Linked DNA regions of Rubrivirga marina. The protein of the gene in region 2 binds, or shares a complex with, the protein of the main gene of each other region. Links are inferred from orthologs where the notes say so. Each region holds a gene or a part of one and is shown on either strand. Other genes may lie near its edges.

The links. The genes of interacting proteins can lie anywhere in the genome.
Region 1: BSZ37_RS15050 (region 2) and rny share a complex: the UniProt entries of both Bacillus subtilis proteins name them as parts of the possible RNA degradosome complex. The link is inferred for Rubrivirga marina from one-to-one orthologs.
Region 3: BSZ37_RS15050 (region 2) and pfkA share a complex: the UniProt entries of both Bacillus subtilis proteins name them as parts of the possible RNA degradosome complex. The link is inferred for Rubrivirga marina from one-to-one orthologs.

The regions. Positions count from the first base shown.
Region 1 is NZ_MQWD01000001.1:1,000,893-1,005,145, reverse strand. Bases 898-3,873 are described here. They hold rny (ribonuclease Y), read left to right. Parts: upstream 898-1,515; coding sequence 1,516-3,231; downstream 3,232-3,873. Other genes in these bases: BSZ37_RS03960 (MoaD/ThiS family protein), read right to left, coding at 3,646-3,873; BSZ37_RS03965 (TerB family tellurite resistance protein), read left to right, coding at 3,249-3,608; BSZ37_RS03975 (cell division protein ZapA), read left to right, coding at 898-1,038. In the rest of the region: pheT (phenylalanine--tRNA ligase subunit beta), read left to right, coding at 1-272; BSZ37_RS03980 (hypothetical protein), read left to right, coding at 368-700; more of BSZ37_RS03975, read left to right, coding at 697-897; more of BSZ37_RS03960, read right to left, coding at 3,874-3,900; BSZ37_RS03955 (SDR family NAD(P)-dependent oxidoreductase), read left to right, coding at 4,003-4,253. UniProt on the Bacillus subtilis protein: Endoribonuclease that initiates mRNA decay. Initiates the decay of all SAM-dependent riboswitches, such as yitJ riboswitch. Involved in processing of the gapA operon mRNA, it cleaves between cggR and gapA.
Region 2 is NZ_MQWD01000001.1:3,548,578-3,552,276, reverse strand. The notes cover bases 1-2,971. They hold BSZ37_RS15050 (polyribonucleotide nucleotidyltransferase), read left to right. Parts: upstream 1-310; coding sequence 311-2,632; downstream 2,633-2,971. Other genes in these bases: mscL (large-conductance mechanosensitive channel protein MscL), read left to right, coding at 2,813-2,971; rpsO (30S ribosomal protein S15), read left to right, coding at 1-55. In the rest of the region: more of mscL, read left to right, coding at 2,972-3,259; BSZ37_RS15040 (DUF1501 domain-containing protein), read right to left, coding at 3,264-3,699. UniProt on the Bacillus subtilis protein: Involved in mRNA degradation. Catalyzes the phosphorolysis of single-stranded polyribonucleotides processively in the 3'- to 5'-direction. Necessary for competence development in Bacillus subtilis.
Region 3 is NZ_MQWD01000001.1:2,598,907-2,603,147, reverse strand. The notes cover bases 381-3,344. They hold pfkA (6-phosphofructokinase), read right to left. Parts: upstream 2,371-3,344; coding sequence 1,390-2,370; downstream 381-1,389. Other genes in these bases: BSZ37_RS10735 (N-acetylmuramoyl-L-alanine amidase-like domain-containing protein), read right to left, coding at 2,538-3,344; BSZ37_RS10745 (serine hydrolase), read left to right, coding at 381-1,349. Also shown: more of BSZ37_RS10745, read left to right, coding at 24-380; more of BSZ37_RS10735, read right to left, coding at 3,345-3,521; aat (leucyl/phenylalanyl-tRNA--protein transferase), read right to left, coding at 3,570-4,226. UniProt on the Bacillus subtilis protein: Catalyzes the phosphorylation of D-fructose 6-phosphate to fructose 1,6-bisphosphate by ATP, the first committing step of glycolysis.

The DNA.
Region 1 (4,253 bases), 2.5 Mb from region 2 along the record:
CGGTCGAGCGCGACCTCGCCCTCATGATCCCCGAGGCGCAGGCGGCCGGGCCGCTCCTCGACACGATCCGCCAGTCCGGCAAGCCGCTCCTCCAGGACGTCCGCGTGTTCGACGTGTACCGCGGCGAGGGCGTGGCGGGGGGCCAGAAAAGCCTCGCCGTCGCGCTCCGCTTCGGGGCCGACAAGACGCTCCGCGACCAGGAGGTCGACGGCCGTGTGCGGCGGATCGTGAAGGCGCTGGAGAGTCAGCACGGTGCCACGCTCCGGTCCTAGCGGCCGTTACGGCCTGATCAACAAGTGCATAGCCGGCGGATGGGGGATCCCCCGGAACGGTTCGTGTCTATCTTGACCTCCTACCGCCTGCCCGCATGGAGCCCACCGCCCCGTCCGAGGCCGAGCCGGGTCGTCCCGACCCTCGGCCCGAGTGGCGGTCGCTGAGCCATCTCCGCGACCGCGTGGACGCGGCTGTGCGTGAGATCGAGCGGCTCCGGTCGGAGAACGCGGCGCTCGCCAAGCGGCTCCTCGAGATCCAGGAGACCGGCGCCGGCGGGAGCTCTCCGTCGTTCGCCTTCGGCGAGGGCGAGGACCCGGCGGCGCTCAAGGCCCGCGTTCAGGGGTTCTTGGACCTCGTAGACGGGCTGCTCCAAGCCGGCGAGGGCGCCGGCGGCGACGGCAGCGCCGACCCGCCCCCGGCCGCATGAGCTCCGCCCTCCCCGTCTCCGTCCGCGTCCGGATCCTCGACCGCGACTACCCGCTCCGCGTGGCGCCGGGCGACGAGGACTACACGGTCCACCTCGCGGCCCGCGTCGACGAGCGGCTCCGGCGGCTCCGCCAGCAGCTCCCGTCGCAGCCCGACATGACGCACGCGGTGCTCGTCGCGCTCGAGCTGGCGGAGGAGCTGTACGCCGCGCGCGCCGAGACCGACCGCCTCCGGGCCCGCCTCGAGATCGAAGCGGCGTCGCTGTCGGAGCAGATCGAGGCGGTCCTCGGTGGAGGCGACGGCTCGGCCGGGTCCGAACCCGAGGCGCCTGAGGAGTAAGGAGCCGGCCGGACGCTGCGACTCCTCTCACCGGCCTGCCGAGGCGGGCCGCCTCGGCGGCTCCGGGGGAATTCGCGGTCTCTCTCGGAACGACACACCGGCCAGCGCGATATTGGGGACCGCGCGGCTCGGGCCAACCCCCCGACCGCGCCCACCGGCTTGTAGCCACCGCATGGGAACCTGAACAGCGTTTACCGCGGAGGCTCCATTTAGGACCTGACCATCAGGCCGCATCCCGCGGACGGTCCCCGTCCCGGGTTGGGGCGCTCCGGCGCCCCGCCGCGGAAGGCGAGAGGGTCCGAGGGGTCTCCACATTGTCAGACGAGCAAGGTTCTCGTCAAGCGCTGCAGGCTGGTGCCTCTGTCCGACCCGGACGGACGGCGGGATTCCGCCGCCCCTGGACGGGTCCCTGCGCGAGCGCCCTGGGGAGCCCCCGGGGCGCTCGCGTCGCACCGTTTCCCGTCGCCTCCACCGCTGATGGACCCGATCACGCTTGCCCTCGCCACCGCCGGCGTCGTCCTAGCGCTGGCCGTCGGATTCATCGGCGGGCGCGTGAGGAGCGGCGGGACCGCGGCGGCCCAGTTCGAGGCCGCCGCCCGCCGGGCCGAGGACGTCGCCGCGCGCGCCGAGGCCGAGGCCGACCGCTTCCAGGAGCGCGCCGAGGCCGCCCAGAGCGAGTTGGCCACCGCCCGCGACGAGGTCCGCCGCCGCCGGGCCCGCCTCGAGACCCGCGTGGCCGAGGTCAAGGAGCGCCACCAGAAGACGCGCGACAAGCTCGACGCCGCCCGCGCCCGCGTCGACAAGAAGGCCAAGCGGGTCGCCGCCCGCGAGAGCGCGCTCGAGACGGCCGCCGACGCGCTCGACGCGCTCACCGCCGCCGCCGAACGCCGCCGCGCCGAGGCCGACACGCTCCGCGAGCAGGTCCAGGGCCTCGCCACGTCCGTCGGCCGCCGCCAGCAGGAGCTGGCCGGCCGCGAGCGGGAGGTCGACGAGCTCCAGGCCCACCTCGACGAGGCCACCGCCCGCCTCGACCAGCTCGTAAAGGAGCACCTCGCCAAGCTCGAACAGACGGCGTCGCTCTCGCGCGAGGAGGCCCGCGACCGGCTCGTCGCCGAGCTCACGCGCGAGGCCAAGCTCGAAGCGGCCGGCGCCGTCAAGGACGCGCGCGACGAGGCCAAGCGGACGGCTCAGCGCGAGGCCACGAAGGTGATCCTGAAGGCCATCCAGCGGCTCGCGGCCACGGCCACCATCGAGCACACCGTCTCGGCCGTCCCGCTCAAGAGCGACGACATGAAGGGCCGCGTGATCGGCCGCGAGGGGCGCAACATCCGCGCGTTCGAGGCCGCGACGGGCGTCGAGGTCATCGTCGACGACACGCCCGACGCCGTGCTCGTGTCCGGGTTCGACCCCGTCCGCCGCGAGGTGGCCCGGCTCGCGCTCGTCCGCCTCCTCGACGACGGCCGGATCCACCCGGCGCGGATCGAGGAGGTCGTCGAGGCGACGCGCGAGGAGATCGACGCCGAGATCGTCGAGGCCGGCGAGCAGGCCGCGCTCGACCTCCAGATCCACGGGCTCCACCCCGAGCTGATCCGGCTCGTCGGGCGGATGAAGTACCGCGCGAGCTACGGCCAGAACCTCCTCCAGCACTCCGTCGAGACGGCCAAGCTGGCCGGGCTGATGGCGGCCGAGCTCGGGCTCGACGCCCGGAAGGCCCGCCGCGCCGGCCTCCTCCACGACATCGGCAAGGTGATCGAGGGCGACCTCGAGCAGCCGCACGCGATCGCGGGGATGGAGCTGGCCCGCCAGTACAAGGAGCACCCGGACGTGGCCAACGCCGTCGGCGCCCACCACGACGAGGTGCCCATGGCGACCCCCATCGCGCCCATCGTCCAGGCCGCCGACGCCGCCTCGGGCGCGCGCCCCGGCGCCCGTCGCGAGGCCCTCGAACGGTACGTCCAGCGCCTCAAAGGGCTGGAGGGCATCGCCTCCGATTTCGAAGGCGTCCTCCAGGCCTACGCCATCCAGGCGGGCCGCGAGATCCGCGTCGTGGTCGACACCGAACGGGTGTCCGATGCCGTCGCCGAGACGCTGGCCCGAGACATTTCGCGTCGGATTGAACGCGAGATGGAGTACCCTGGGCAGATCAAGGTGACGGTCATCCGCGAGGTGCGTGCCGTCGCCGTCGCCCGCTAGCCGACCCCGACGTTCCCATGGCCCCCCTCCTCCTCGACCTCGCCGTCCTCTACCGCGCCTTGGCCTTCGGCGCCGACGGCGACCTCGACCCCGCCGAGTCCGACGCCATGCGCACGGCGCTCGAGGCGTGGGCGCCCGGCGAAGATCCCGCGGGCGTCGACCATGCCCTGCGCGAGGCCGCTCTCGTCGACGCCCGCCGCACGGCGCTCGAGGCGGTCCTCGACCGCGTCCGCAACCGACTCGGCGCGTCAGGCCGCGCCCAGGTCCTCGCCGACCTCCGCCGCGTCGCCCGCGCCGACGGCCGCGTGACGCAGGGCGAGGAGGATCTGATCCACCTCATCGAGCGCGCGCTCGGGCCGGAGTCGGCCGAGGCGTAGGGCCGAGTCCCCCGCCTCGACGCCGAGGCGGACCGACTCAGCCGCCGCTCACCGGGGTGATGAGCGCGACCTCGTCGCCGTCGTCGAGCGCCGTCTCGGCCGGGACGTAGCGGCGGTTGACGGCGAGGCGGATGACCGGCCGGTGCCGCGCGACGGGCGCGTGCGCCTCGGCGAGCCGGTCGAGGAGGTCGCCGGCCGTCGCGCCCGCGGGCACGGCCGCGTCCAGCTCGGACGCGCCGAGTTCGCGGCGGAGCACGTCGAACAGGAGGACGCGGACGGACAGGTCGGGCACGGGTCGGGAAAGGCTTGAGATCGCGGGGAGGGCCGGTGAAGCTGGAACGGCGCTCCGGACGACTCGATCCAAGCCGTCCTTTCTCACCGTTCTCCTCCCCCCATGGCATCCACCAACGGCTCCTCCAACGGCCAGGCCCAGCGGGCCGGCAAGCTCGACGGCAAGGTCGCGCTCATCACCGGCGCCGGCGAAGGCATCGGCGAGGCCATCGCCCACAAGTTCGCCTACGAGGGGGCCTCTGGCCTCCTCCTGGCCGGCCTCCCCGACGACCCGCTCGACGAGGTCAAGGCCGACATCGAAGAGCAGTACCCCGGCACGGCCGTCGAGACGTTCGCCAAGGACCTCGGCGTGCA
Region 2 (3,699 bases):
CACAGACATCGAGCGCTACCGCGCCATCGTCGCGGAACTCGGCCTCCGGCGCTAACCGTCTCGGCGGCGTCCCAACGCGGGGCGCCGCCGTTTTTCTTCGCCCCCGCCTCGGCAGCGCCGCGGGCGGACCCGGGCGGAGGCTTCGCGCGCGACGGCCCGCCCCGGCAATCGGTTCTCCGCGGCGCCCGCCAAGGCTCTTGATGAGCCGCCGGCCCGGCGCCCCCGAGAACGGATTCCCGGACCCGGGGCCGGAGCGCATCGCATCACTAGGGCCCGAACGAGACCGGCCCGCACAACCCACCCCCCTCTCATGGCAGCACCCCAAGCCATCACCCAGACCATCGAGGTCGGCGGCAAGACCCTGACGCTCGAGACCGGCAAGCTGGCCAAGCAGGCCGACGGCGCCGTCGTCACGACGCTCGGCGAGACCGTCACGCTCTCGACGGCCGTCACCGACAAGAAGGCCAAGGACGGCCAGCACTTCTTCCCGCTGACCGTCGACTACCGCGAGCGGTTCTCCGCCAAGGGCGCCTTCCCCGGCGGCTTCTTCAAGCGCGAGGGCCGGCCGACCGACAAGGAGACGCTGACGTCCCGCCTCATCGACCGGACCATCCGCCCGCTCTTCCCGGACGGGTTCCGGAACGAGGTCCAGGTCCTCAACTACGTCCTCTCCGCCGACGAGGAGGTCGACGGCGACGTCGTCGCGGGCATCGGCTCGTCGGCCGCGCTCAGCCTCTCCGGCTCGCCCTTCGACGGCCCCACCGCGCACGTCCGCGTCGGCCGCGTGAACGGCGAGTTCGTCCTGTTCCCGACCGTCGCCGAGCGCGCCGAGTCCGACTTCGACCTGATCGTCGCCGGCAAGGCCGACGCGATCGCGATGGTCGAGGGCGAGATGGACGAGGTCTCGGAGGACGACATGGTCGCCGCGCTCGAGTTCGGGTTCGACGCCATCAAGACGATCGTCGCCGGGATCAACGAGTTCGTCGGCAAGCGGAACGACGCCCACGGGGCGCCCGAGCCGCTCGAGTACAAGACGGTGGCCCCGGCCGACGACCTCGTCGCCCAGGTCTACGAGAAGATCAAGGGCGACGTCGACACGATCCTCCGCGCCGAGGAGTACGACAAGGCCACGTTCTACGGCGGCGTCGCCGACGTCCGCGACAAGCTCATCGACGAGATGTTCGGCTACGACGTCGAGTCGGGCGGCGGCGAGGACGTCGAGGACACGGAGGCCGGCGGCGGCGAGTTCGCCCCGCGCGCGCTCCGCGAGACGACCGACGACGGCTACACCATCTCCGACGTCAAGGAGGCGTTCAAGGCCGCCGAGAGCAAGGTCATGCGCGAGATGATCCTCGAGGAGGGCCGCCGTCTCGACGGCCGCGGCAAGGAGGACGTCCGCGACATCTGGACCGAGGTCGACTACCTCCCGAAGGTCCACGGCTCGGCCGTGTTCACGCGGGGCGAGACGCAGGCGCTCGTCATGGTCACGCTCGGCACCGGCCGCGACGTCCAGGCGGTCGACCAGCTCTTCGACCAGGTCGACAAGCGGTTCTACCTCCACTACAACTTCCCGCCGTTCTCGGTCGGCGAGACGCGGTTCCTCCGCGGCCCCTCGCGGCGGGAGATCGGCCACGGCATGCTGGCCGAACGCGCGCTGGCCAAGATGATGCCGGGCGAGCAGGAGTTCCCCTACACCGTCCGCATCATCTCCGACGTCCTCGAGTCGAACGGGTCGTCGTCGATGGCGACGGTCTGCGGCGGCTCGATGGCCCTCATGGCGGCCGGCGTCCCGGTCGAGAAGCCGGTCGCGGGCATCGCGATGGGCCTCATCGCCGACGGCGACCGGATCGCGGTCCTGAGCGACATCCTGGGGACCGAGGACCACCTCGGCGACATGGACTTCAAGCTCTGCGGCACGCGGGACGGCATCACCGCCTGCCAGATGGACATCAAGATCGACGGCCTCCAGATGTCGACGATGCGCGAGGCGCTCGAGCAGGCCAAGCAGGGCCGCGAGCACATCCTCGACCGGATGGCCGAGACGATCTCCGAGCCCCGCGAGGACATCTCGCCGAACGCCCCGCGCCTCATCCAGGTCGTCATCGACCAGGACTTCATCGGCGCCATCATCGGGCCCGGCGGCAAGATCATCAAGGGGATCCAGGCCGACACCGGCGCCTCGATCGACATCGACGAGCGCGACGGGAAGGGCTACGTGACGGTCGCCGCCCCGAACATGGACTCGGCCTACGCGGCCGTCGACATCATCCGGGGCATCGTGACGCAGCCGGAGGTCGGGGAGAACTACACCGGCACGGTCAAGAACCTGCTGCCCTTCGGCGCGATCCTCGAGATCATGCCGGGCAAGGAGGCCATGCTCCACGTCTCCGAGATCTCGCACGGCTACGTCGACGACCCGGCCGACGAGATGCAGGTCGGCGACAAGCTGGAGGTCCAGCTCATCGAGATCCGCGACGGCGGAAAGCTCCGCGTGAGCCGCAAGCCGTTCCTCCCGGAGCCCACCGAGGAGGAGAAGGAGGAGATGCGCAAGCGGTCCTCCAACCGGAGCAGCAACGGCGGTGGCAATGGCGGCGGCGGTGGTCGCGGCCGCGGCCGTGGCCGGCGCAACTAGCGCCCGCTCCCCGCTGGCGGCGACCGCCGCCAGTCGCTAGACGAGACCGCCCGCCTCGGCACCGCGCCGAGGCGGGCGGTCTGTTTTGTCCGGGGCCCTCGGGGGATGAGGCCGACGAGCCCGTTTGCTCGGGGAATGCCCTCGCCCGACCTTTCAGCATCCCACCCAGCCCCCCGTCACATGTGGAAGGAGTTCAAGGAGTTCGCCGTCAAGGGCAACGTGGTCGACATGGCCGTCGGCATCATCATCGGCGCGGCGTTCGGCACGATCGTGACCGCGTTCGTCGACGGCATCCTGATGCCCGCGATCGGCCTCCTCGTGGGCGGGGTCGACTTCACCAACATCTTCAGCGTGCTCCGCGAGGGCACGCCGGCCGGGCCCTACGACACGCTCGAGGCGGCGACCGAGGCGGGAGCGGTGGTTCTGCAGTGGGGCGTGTTCGTCAACACGATCATCTCGTTCCTGATCGTGGCGTTCGCCGTGTTCCTGTTCGTCAAGTGGGTGAACAACCTCCGGCGGACGGTCGAGGGCGAAGTCGCGGACGAGCCGGCGCCAGAGCCCGCGCTCACGGCCGACCAGGAGCTGCTGACGGAGATCCGCGACCTGCTGAAGTCCCGGCCGCTGTAAGTCGCTACCGCGTGACCGTCAGGCGCGCCGTCTGCGACTGGCGGCCCGCGTCGAGACGGACGACGTACGTGCCCGCGGCGAGTCCGCTCGCGTCGAACGGGACCGCGTGCTCGCCCGCCGCGCGGACGCCGTCGGCGAGGACGGCCACGCGCCGGCCGCGGACGTCGTAGACCGCGAGCCGGACGTGAGCGGGGGCCCCGAGAGCGAACCGGAGCGTCGTGTGGGTGCGGGTCGGGTTCGGAGCCGGGGGGTGGAGCCGGAGCGCGTCGGGCGCGCCGGCCGGGATCGCCGTGCCTACGCCGGCCTGAATGAGCGGGAGCGGGTCGAAGGCGCCGCCGAGCACGCCCGTCGCCGTCGCGTCGTCGAGGCCGAGCCAGCGCCGCATGACGGTCGCGTAGACCTGCCGGAAGTCGACGTCGTGGCGGAGGTTGCCCGACGCG
Region 3 (4,241 bases), 950 kb from region 2 along the record:
CCACCGGCCAGCCCCCGCCCGCCATGCGCCTCGCCTCCGCCCTCCTCGCTCTGTGGTTCGGTGCTGGCCCAAGCGCGGCGCAGGACGCGAGCGCCATCGACGCGCTCCTCACCGACTCCCTGGTGGCGCTCGGCGGCGGCGCCGTCCTCGTGGTGGTCGACGCCGACACGGTCCGCTACCGCGCGGCGTACGGCGACGGCGCCCTCGGAGAGGTCGTCCCGCTCGGGACCACGACGTCGTGGCTGTCCGGCGCCGTCCTCGCGGCCCTCGACGCGAACCGGACGCTCGACCTCGACACCCCGCTCGCCAGCTTCTTTCCGGACACCGAGGGGGACAAGCGCGGTGTGACGGTCCGCCAGCTCGCCGCCCACGTCTCCGGCTTCCCCACCGGCCTGGGCGTCGACGCCCCCGCCTGCCTGAATGACCCGGCGACGACGCTCCCGGCGTGCGTCGACGACGTCGTGACGCTCGACCTCGTCGCGGAGCCGGGCGCCGCGTTCGCCCACGGCGACGCCTCGCTCCACCTCGCGGCGCGGATGGCCGAGCTCCAGACCGGGCGGCGGTGGACGGCCCTCTTCGGAGACGTCCTCGCCGGCCCGCTCGGGCTCGTCGGCACGGCCTACGACAGCTCCCGCAACCCCGGCATCGCCCGCGGCGCGAGCGGCACGGCCGACGACCTCGCCGCCTTCCTCGAGATGATGCTCGGTGGCGGCCTCTCCGACGGCGAGCAGATCCTCGCCTCAGAAACCGTCGAGACGATCCTCTCTGACCAGACCGCCGGCGCCGCGTTCGTCGCGACACCGTACGGGCCGGTGATGGACGCCTACCCCGAGCGAGCCCCGTCGGAGGTGATCCGCTACGGCCTCGGCGTGTGGCGTGAGGACCTCCGCCTCGACAGCTCGCTGCGAGTGGCCAGTGCACTTAGCGAGACCGGCGTCGCGCCGTGGATCGACCTGGAGGCGGGCCTCGGGGGCGTCCTGATCACCCGCGGCACGCTCGCCGACGTCGTGCCGACCTACGTCGCGCTCCGTGGACTCGTCCGCGAGGCGTTCGCGGCGCCCGTCGCCACTGGCGCATCTCCCGCTCCGGCCCTTCGCCTCCATCCTCCCGCCCCGAACCCGGCCCGTTCCCTCGTCTCCGTCGGCTTTGCCCTCGACGCGCCCGAGGCGGTCGCCCTCACGGTCGTCGACGCTCTTGGCCGACGCGTGGCGGTGCTCGTCGAGGGGCCCCGCCCGCGCGGCGAGACCCGTGCGGTGTTCGACGTCTCCGCCCTCGCGCCCGGCGCGTACCGGATCGTGCTGACGGCCGGGACGGAGCGCACCGCCCGACCGCTCGTGGTCGTCCGGTGACCCCGCCGGCCTCGGCGCCGAGGCCGACGAGGTCGGGCCGCTAGCTGAGGAGCGCCGTGAGTTGGAGGAGGTCGTAGTCGACGTCCTTCTTCCGCGCCCACACGTTGCGCATCGGCGTCAGCTTGAGGTCGTTGTTCACGATGCCGACCATCACACCGTCGTGGCCTTCGAGGAGCGCCTCGACGGCCGCTGCGCCGAGGCGGGAGGCCAGGACGCGGTCGCGGGCCGTCGGCGAGCCGCCGCGCTGGATGTGGCCGAGGACCGACACGCGCGTGTCGATCCGGTCGAACGCCGGGTCCTCGGCGAGCGCCTGGCGGATCCGGTGGGCCCCGCCAAGCTCGTCGCCCTCGGCCACGACCACGATGCTCGACCGGCTCTGGGCCGCCATCAGCGACAGGATCCGGTCCTTGATCGAGATGACGTCGGTCATCATCTCCGGGATGAGGACGAGCTCGGCGCCGCCGCCGATGCCGCACGCGAGCGCGATGAACCCGGTGTCGCGGCCCATCACCTCCACGAGGAACAGCCGGTCGTGGGCGTCGGCCGTGTCGCGGATCTTGTCGATCGAGTCGAGCGCCGTGTTGAGCGCCGTGTCGAACCCGATCGTCTCGTCCGTCCCGAACAGGTCGTTGTCGATCGTCCCGGGGCAGCCGACGACGGCGATCCCGTGTTCGTTGGCGAGGTGCGTCGCGCCCTGGAGCGTCCCGTCGCCGCCGATCGCGACGAGCGCGTCGATGCCGGCCTCGCGGAGCTTGGCGGCCGCCTCGGCGCGGCCCTCCGGCGTCCGGAACCGCTCCGAGCGCGCGCTCTTGAGGATCGTGCCCCCCTGCTGGAGGATGTTCGAGACCGACTGCCGGTCCATCTCAACGTAGTCGCCGTCGATCATCCCCGCATAGCCCCGCTTGATCCCGATGACCTCGAGGCCCTCGGCGATGGCGCGCCGCGTCGAGGCCCGGATGCACGCGTTCATGCCGGGCGAGTCGCCGCCCGAGGTGAACACGCCGATGCGCTTGAGGTCCATGCCAGTGGTGTGGGGAGACACCCGAAGATCGGGCGAGACGGCCGGCCGTGCGCGACGAAGACAGCGTGAGGCTCGCGGCGCTCGCCGGCGATGGGAAAGGGGAACCGGGAACTGGCAGACGCGCTCGACTCAGACCGCACCGCCCCGCTCCCGATCCTCTCGCTCCTTCACCCCCGCGGGTCCAGCGGGCGGACGACGACGACGCCGACCTGGCTCGAAATCCCCTGGACGTAGCTCTGGAGGTCGTCGGAGATCTTGACGCGGTCCGACGAGAGCGAGGCGTGCATGAACCCGGTGTGGGCGTCCGTCTTGTGAACGAACCCGGTGTGCGTCACGTCGAGCCCGCCGATGCTCGTGGCCGTCGCGATGATGTCGCCGGGTCGGAGCGAGTCGTAGACCGTCGAGATCCGATCCTGGGGGACGTAGAACAGTTCGGTGCCGGCGAGCGAGGCCTCCATGTCGAGGATGCAGGCGTAGGTCGAGTCCGAGGCCAGCTTGGGGTACGCGTCGCGGTGCTCGCCCATGAACGTCAGCCGCTTCTCGAACGGCTGGCCGCCGATCGCCTGCGTCACGTTCTGGAGGGTGCCGCGGCGCTCGTTGTCGCGGATCCAGTCCGAGAAGTAGTGGAGCCGTGAGCAGTAGCCGTCGAGCGCGCCGTCGCGGTACCGCAGCGTGCGGACGCCGTCGGTGTAGGCCTGGTAGCTAGTCTCGCCCGTCGCGATGGCCGTCGCCAGCGACAGGACGTTCTCGATGTAGAGCACACAGTCGAACGCCGTGAGGTCAACGACGAGCGTCTCGGACGCGGGCGCGTCGAGCATCCCGGCGCGGTACGGGACGCCGAGGAGTTGCTCGCCGACCCACTGGACGATCTCGCCGTACGGCCGCGAGGCCACGTCCTGCGCCGCCGCGTCGTCCAGGATCTGCCGGAAGGTGGCCCGCGTCGCCTGCTCGGCGGCCTCGACGGTGTCGGCGGGCGCGTCGGCCGCAGCGGCCGCGACCACGGGGGCGGCGTTCGAGACCGGCGGCGTCGCCGGGAGGACCTCCGCCTCGGGCGCGCGCTCGACCGAGGCGGGCAACCCGGGCTCGGACTGGCGGGAGCTGCACGCTGCGCCGAGGGCGGTCAGGCTGAGGGCGAGGACGAGACGGAGCATCGGGGCGACGGGGCGACGGGAGGGGTGAACGCCCGACGCGCCCGAGTGTTACCGGTCCGCCCCCTCGGTCCGCTCAATGGCGGCCCAGTCGGCCTCGGCGGCGAGGGCGAGGCCGAGGCGGCGCTCGAACGTCTCGCGCGGGATCTCGACCACGCCGAACCGCTCGAGGTGAGGCGTCGCCATCTGGGTGTCGAGGAGCTGGTACCCGCCCGCCCGTAGCCGCTCGACGAGGTGCACGAGTGCCACCTTCGACGCGTCCCGGACGCGCGTCACCATGCTCTCGCCGAAGAACGCGCCCCGCAGCGCGACGCCGTAGAGCCCGCCCGCGAACGCCCCGTCCTGCCAGCACTCCACGGAGTGGGCGTACCCGAGGTCGTGGAGCGCGACGTAGGCCTCGACCATCTCCTCCGAGATCCACGTCTCCGGTCGGTCCGGCGCCGGCGCCCCGCACGCGCGCATGGTCCCCTCGAAGTCCCGGTCCACCACCACCTCGAACTCCCCACGGCGGACCGTCTTGGCGAGCGTTTTCGGCACGTGGAACGCGTCGAGCGGGAGGACGGCGCGCGGGTCCGGCGCATACCACGCGATCGACCCGTCGGCGTCGGCCATCGGGAAGACGCCGATCTGGTACGCGGCCAGCAGGAGGTCGGGCGTGAGGATGGGCTCGCGGAGTCGGTGGCATGGGACGCGGCGCGCCCGCCTCACGGCCCGTGAGCCGCC